DNA from 3 places in the Enterococcus spodopteracolus genome. Region 2 is predicted to be linked to each of the others. Evidence: predicted binding sites of a transcription regulator. Region 2 holds the regulator's gene; each other region holds the start of a gene.
The links. Region 2 encodes CtsR, which represses protease genes until heat stress. Its sites were predicted from a motif close to TTGGTCAAAAAAGGTCAAANA; they were not measured.
Positions count from the first base shown of each region.

Region 1: the regulator CtsR is predicted to act here: its motif matches at 1,474-1,494, upstream of clpP (ATP-dependent Clp endopeptidase proteolytic subunit ClpP).
Region 3: the regulator CtsR is predicted to act here: its motif matches at 1,046-1,066, upstream of P3R27_RS06935 (ATP-dependent Clp protease ATP-binding subunit).

Region 1 covers NZ_JARJHD010000004.1:233,087-235,329, reverse strand. The annotation lists gene efrB (multidrug efflux ABC transporter subunit EfrB) at 1-158, shown strand, start outside; gene P3R27_RS07825 (gamma carbonic anhydrase family protein) at 232-720, shown strand; gene clpP (ATP-dependent Clp endopeptidase proteolytic subunit ClpP) at 802-1,395, opposite strand; gene P3R27_RS07815 (hypothetical protein) at 1,639-2,103, shown strand; gene P3R27_RS07810 (glycerophosphodiester phosphodiesterase) at 2,238-2,243, shown strand, end outside.
Region 2 covers NZ_JARJHD010000012.1:209-2,451, forward strand. The annotation lists tRNA gene P3R27_RS11575 (tRNA-Val) at 1-3, shown strand, start outside; tRNA gene P3R27_RS11580 (tRNA-Lys) at 7-79, shown strand; tRNA gene P3R27_RS11585 (tRNA-Leu) at 87-168, shown strand; tRNA gene P3R27_RS11590 (tRNA-Thr) at 195-267, shown strand; tRNA gene P3R27_RS11595 (tRNA-Gly) at 278-349, shown strand; tRNA gene P3R27_RS11600 (tRNA-Leu) at 367-452, shown strand; tRNA gene P3R27_RS11605 (tRNA-Arg) at 463-536, shown strand; tRNA gene P3R27_RS11610 (tRNA-Pro) at 554-627, shown strand; tRNA gene P3R27_RS11615 (tRNA-Arg) at 692-765, shown strand; gene P3R27_RS11620 (CtsR family transcriptional regulator) at 930-1,397, shown strand; gene P3R27_RS11625 (ATP-dependent Clp protease ATP-binding subunit) at 1,405-2,243, shown strand, end outside.
Region 3 covers NZ_JARJHD010000004.1:56,652-58,894, reverse strand. The annotation lists gene P3R27_RS06935 (ATP-dependent Clp protease ATP-binding subunit) at 1-937, opposite strand, end outside; gene P3R27_RS06930 (phosphocarrier protein HPr) at 1,481-1,747, shown strand; gene ptsP (phosphoenolpyruvate--protein phosphotransferase) at 1,747-2,243, shown strand, end outside.

The sequences.
Region 1 (2,243 bases), on a different contig from region 2:
TGATCGCTCACCGTCTATCGACGATACGTGAAGCCGATCTGATCTTAGTGATGGATCAAGGTCAAATCATTGAAAAAGGAACACATGAAAGTTTATTAGCAAAAGGCGGTTTCTATGAGAAACTTTATAACAGCCAATTTGCTGAAGCAGCGGAATAATGAAAAGAGGTTTCTAGGGACGAATAGTCTTCTAGGACCTTTTTTCTTCAATAAAATGAAAAGAGGGAAAAAGATGGCAAGGTTTATAGCAGATAATGCGACGGTTATCGGTGATGTAGAATTAGGAGAAGATGTTACGGTTTGGTACCAAGCAGTGGTTCGTGGCGACAGCAATTGGATCAAAATCGGCAAAGGAACCAATATCCAAGATGGGACGGTCATCCATGTCGATCATGATGCCTCAGTTGAGATTGCTGAAAATGTCACAGTCGGACATCAATGTATGCTTCATGGATGTAAAATCGAAAAAGGCGCATTGATCGGCATGGGAACGACTGTATTGAACCATGCAGTTATTGGTGAGAATAGTTTGATCGGAGCAGGCTCACTTGTGACAGAAGGAAAAATTATCCCACCGAATGTTTTAGCTTTTGGTCGACCAGCCAAGGTAATCCGTCCGTTAACAGAAGAAGAAATCCAAAAAAATAAACAGAATATTGTGCATTATATCGAGATGGGACAAAAACATGCAGATGGATTCTTCAAAGAATGGCAAAAATAAGCTGATCACTTATTTTACAGTAGAAAAAGAAGGTCTGTCATCTTTGAATGACGGACCTTCTTTTATAGTCGTGCGGATTAATTAGCTTAATGAAGCACTGTTTTCCATGACTTCATCGATCAAGCCATATGCTTTGGCTTGTTCAGCAGTCATATAGTTGTCACGATCTGTGTCTTTTTCAATCACTTCGATTGGTTGACCAGTACGTTCCGCTAAGATTTTATTCAAACGTTCGCGGGTTTGTAAGATATGACGTGCAGCGATTTCGATTTCTGTTGCTTGTCCTTGTGCGCCACCAAGTGGTTGGTGAATCATGATTTCAGCATTTGGCAAAGCAAATCGTTTCCCTTTTGTTCCGGCAGTCAATAAGAAACTTCCCATTGAAGCAGCCATCCCCATAACAATTGTTTGGACATCTGCTTTGACAAAATTCATTGTGTCATAGATGGCCATTCCAGCGGTCACAGAACCACCAGGTGAGTTGATATAGATGTAAATGTCTTTTTCAGAATCTTGTGCATCTAGAAATAGCAATTGTGCGATGATTGAGTTTGCTAGATCATCTGTTACTTGTCCACTCAACATGATGATGCGGTCTTTCAATAAACGTGAGTAAATATCGTAGGCTCTTTCCCCACGTGAGGATTGTTCAATAACTGTAGGAATTAAATTCATAATAAGGTTCCTCCTTGATTTGTTTAGAAATAGTGTAACATAAATTGATTTTGATTACCTACAAAGTAGTATACATTTTTGGTCAATAAAGGTCAAATGAAAAAACTTTCCGAGAGCTAGTCTCATAAAGTGAGTTTATGTTATGATAAAAAAGAAATCAATAAGAAGGAGGAACCGTAATTGGTAATTGCTATCACAGGTTTTATCGGTGTATTAGTAGGAGCAATCTTAGTCTACTTAGGGATGGCGATCCAAATGCGTCATCTTGAGAATAAAGAGCAACGTAGACGCGAATTGGAACTGAAAGTCAAAGAAATCGAAACATTGAATCAATTAAATAAAAAAATCAATGAGATTCTCCAAAAGCGTGCGAGCTTGTTGGACGAATATGTCAGCTTTGATGCTTTTGACGATTGTTATATCACAATCGATGACTTTGCGTATTTGCAATCATTTTCGGCACAAAATAATTTTTATTTGCCAAATTATATTTTAGATGAATTATTCCAGAATATCGCTCATCGAAAAGTGATTCTTTCACCGGATGAAACGATGAAGATTGGCGGCTATGCTTACAAAGGTGGGCGTGTCATTTTGGAAAACTTCACAGATAATTTGACCGCAATGATCAATGAGAAAAAATCCCAGTTGAAAAATACGACGAGACAACCAATCGGCTTTTTCTCAAAAGATGATGTGTGGAGCTAAACAAAACATATTTTTTATTCAATGATAAGAGAAACTAAACATTTTGATAAAGTAAAAGTTTGGGCACTTACAATTAGCCCAAGCTTTTTCTTTTTTGTTCCTGTGGTAAAATAGGGATGATCGGAGTGAGGACTATGGTA
Region 2 (2,243 bases):
CCATATGAGCCGTTAGCTCAGTTGGTAGAGCATCTGACTTTTAATCAGAGGGTCACAGGTTCGAGCCCTGTACGGCTCATATTTTTGCGGGTGTGGCGGAATTGGCAGACGCACTAGATTTAGGATCTAGCGCCTTACGGCGTGGGGGTTCAAGTCCCTTCACCCGCATCATATGATTTATTCTATTTTTTTACGCCGGCTTAGCTCAGTTGGTAGAGCATCTGATTTGTAATCAGAGGGTCGAGGGTTCAAGTCCTTTAGCCGGCATCGTAAATACGCGGAAATAGCTCAGTGGTAGAGCACCACCTTGCCAAGGTGGGGGTCGCGGGTTCGAACCCCGTTTTCCGCTTTGCCAATGTACTACGCGCCGGGGTGGCGGAACTGGCAGACGCACAGGACTTAAAATCCTGCGGTGAGTGATCACCGTACCGGTTCGATTCCGGTCCTCGGCATTACAAATATGCGCCCATAGCTCAATTGGATAGAGTGTTTGACTACGGATCAAAAGGTTAGGGGTTCGACTCCTCTTGGGCGCGTAGTCTTTTTATTTTTTCGGGAAGTAGCTCAGCTTGGTAGAGCACTTGGTTTGGGACCAAGGGGTCGCAGGTTCGAATCCTGTCTTCCCGATTTTTTTTTATTTGTTGCAAAGTTATACGTTCTATTGTATGATTATTTTTAATTAATTGAATATGCGCCCATAGCTCAATTGGATAGAGTGTTTGACTACGGATCAAAAGGTTAGGGGTTCGACTCCTCTTGGGCGCGTTGGAATAACTGGGACTTCATTGAATTCCTAGTTTTTTTATTTACATAAAAAAATCGTCGCTTATCGTTATTCTTCGAATCAAATATCTAACAAGCGTTCTCCTTTCATTCTACCTGTAAATTCGCTATAATTAAGGTCAATATTAGTCAAAGGAATGAGTGGGATGGCACAACAAAATACTTCGGATCTAATTGAATCATATATAAAAAAGATCCTGGAAAAAAACGAGATGATCGAGCTTCGAAGGATTGAATTGGCAGATCTATTTAACTGCGTTCCTTCACAAATCAATTATGTGATCAATACACGTTTTACGATTCAACGTGGCTATTTGGTTGAGAGTAAACGTGGTGGTGGTGGGTATATCCGCATTGCTAAAGTGAGGATGTCGGATAAAAAACAAATGCTTGAACGAATCAACTTGCTATTTGGCGAAACAATCAATGAAAAAAATGCCTACGCCATTATTCAGAAACTATATGAAGACCAAATCATTACCAAAAAAGAGGGAAACTTGATGTTGAGTGCGATTGCTAAAAATACATTGAACATCAACGAGACAGAAGATTATACGCGTGCTCGAATCTTACGAGCCTTTTTAGAACGATTAAGCTATGAAGACGGGGAGTGAAATTTAAATGGCAGAAATATTTACAGAAAGAGCACAACGTGTGTTAGAAATTGCCCAAGAAGAAGCAAAACGCTTCAAACATCAAACGGTAAGTTCAGAACATATATTATTGGCTTTAGTGATCGAACCCAACGGGATTGCTGGGAAAGTATTACGAGATATGAAATTGAATGAAAAAGATATTTATGAAGAAATCGAGCATTTAGTCGGTTATGGTACAGTGAAAACTTATGCAAAAGGTGTATTTCTTCCTTATTCTCCTCGAATGAAACAAACTTTTGCTTTGGCAAATAGCGAAGTAAATAAAATGGGTGCAAAAAAAGTGGGGACTGAGCATATTTTACTTAGTCTACTAAAAGATGAGAGTATCATGGCTACTCGTATCATGATCAACTTAGGAATCAGTTTGAGCAAAGTTCGTCAGTCTTTGAAGCGTACGATGGGTACGGACACGAGTACCGGTGGTATTCGCCGTCGAAATCCACAAGAAAAGCGGACAATGACACAAGGTACTCCTACGTTAGATTCATTAGCTAGAGACTTAACTAAGTTAGCAAAAGAAAACAGATTAGATCCAGTCGTAGGGCGTTCAAGAGAAGTCAAACGGTTAATCCAGATACTTAGTCGCCGAACAAAAAACAATCCTGTTTTAGTTGGAGAACCTGGGGTCGGTAAAACTGCGATTGCAGAAGGGTTGGCTCAAAAAATCATTTTAGGTGAAGTACCTGAAGAGATGAAAGCAAAACGGTTGATGATGTTAGACATGGGGGCGTTAGTCGCTGGGACGAAGTATCGTGGAGAATTTGAAGATCGAATGAAAAAAGTCATTGATGAAATTTATCATGA
Region 3 (2,243 bases), on a different contig from region 2:
CGACTGCAGCATCTGTGTATTTGACATGATGATAGTCTTCATAGCGCTTTTGTAATCCTTTTAAAATACTGATCGTTTCATCTACAGAAGGTTCATCAACACGAACAGGTTGCATGCGGCGTTCTAACGCAGCATCTTTTTCAATGATCCGGTATTCATTCAATGTCGTTGCCCCAACCATTTGTAATTCGCCACGAGCTAACGCAGGTTTTAATATGTTTCCGGCATCCATGTTACCATCGCCAGCTGAACCAGCCCCAACGATTTCATGAACTTCATCTATAAATAAAATGACATTTTCGGCTTGTCTGATTTCTTCGATCAGTTTTTGCATCCGTTCTTCAAATTGGCCTCTGATTCCTGTGCCTTGGACAAGTGAAACAACATCTAAGCGAATCACTTCTTTATCTAGTAATTTTTGTGGAACATCGCCATCAACGATTTTTTGAGCGAGTCCTTCAACCACAGCCGTTTTACCGACACCTGGTTCTCCAATCAATACAGGGTTGTTCTTTGTGCGACGATTCAAGATTTCGATTACGCGCTTGATTTCATCATCTCGGCCGATGACTGGATCGATTTCACCTTGGCGTGCTTCTTCTGTAATATTGATACCGTATTCGCCTAAAAGACCATCTGAAGCGGGTCCTTGTGGTGGTTGTCCACCATTGAAGTTGTTGTTCCCACCAAACTGAGTAGGGGGTGTTTGTTCATAATTTCCTTGTTGTTGCATTTGACGAGACATCGAACGAAACAGATCGTCCAGACTCCCAAAGCCAAATGGATCATTTTGGGCCATACTTGTTAGACCTCCATTTTGCTGATTTTTGATTTTTTGGTAACAGCTCTGACAATAGTCAAGTTGTGTACGTTGGCCATTGACAGTCGCATACAAGTGAATCGTTGCTTCATTTTTTCCACAGTTTTGACAAAGCATAAAACATTCACGTCCTTTCAAACATTAGTCATTAAGTCTATTTTACATCGCGCCTATCTTTGGGTAAAAGAATAACACTCGATCAACAAACCTTATAAAAGTCATACCTCGTTGACCATTACTGACCATTTAATTTTATTATACTAATTTTTTGAATTGACGCAAGCAATTGGTTCTTTTGTTCATACAATGTGACAAACCATTTGGGTAAGAACCTTAAGTTGTCGACGAATTTGTAGGGGATCTAGCTGAAATTTCAAGAATCGTTCAATTACTCGACAAACAATGATTGGTCAAACGATTCATGAGATATAAAAAAACATGCAATTTATTAAAACAGGAATAATCGTCACTATGCATGAAACACTTCTACAGAATACTTTATTGGATTTTCTCTCAATTTAAATGAAAACTGTTGTATCTAAGGAAAAAAAATGGTAATCTTTACAGATGAAAGGGTTCATCTGATTAGTTCTATCATGGATTGCTAAAAAAGAAAACCCTCACATAAAAACAACACTCACTTAAAGGAGACCGATTAATATGGAAAAGAAAGAATTTCACGTAGTAGCAGAAACTGGGATCCACGCACGTCCAGCTACTCTATTAGTACAAACAGCAAGCAAATTTAACTCTGATGTAAACTTAGAGTATAAAGGTAAATCAGTAAACTTAAAATCTATCATGGGCGTTATGTCTTTAGGTGTAGGTCAAGGTTCTGACGTTACTATCACTGCTGAAGGTGCTGACGAAGCTGATGCTATGGCAGCTATCGTTGAAACAATGAAGAAAGAAGGCTTATCTGAATAATGGTTGAAATGCTAAAAGGGATCGCCGCTAGTGACGGAGTAGCCGTTGCAAAAGCTTACCTGCTAGTTCAACCGGATTTATCATTCAGTAAGACGACAGTTGAGGATACTTCAGCTGAAGAAGCTCGCTTAGATGATGCTTTAGCAAAATCAACTGAAGAATTACAACAAATTCGTGAAAAAGCAGCGCAAAGCTTAGGTGAAGCAGAAGCGCAAGTATTTGACGCACATTTAATGGTTCTTTCAGATCCTGAAATGATAGGTCAAATCAAACAAAACATCAAAGATAACAGTGTAAATGCTGAATCAGCTCTTAAAGAAGTAACGGATATGTATATCGGGATGTTCGAAGCAATGGAAGATAATGCTTACATGCAAGAACGTGCAGCAGATATTCGTGACGTTGCAAAACGTATTTTAGCACATCTTCTAGGTGTGACTCTACCAAACCCTTCAATGATCAATGAAGAAGTTGTTGTCGTAGCGCATGATTTGAC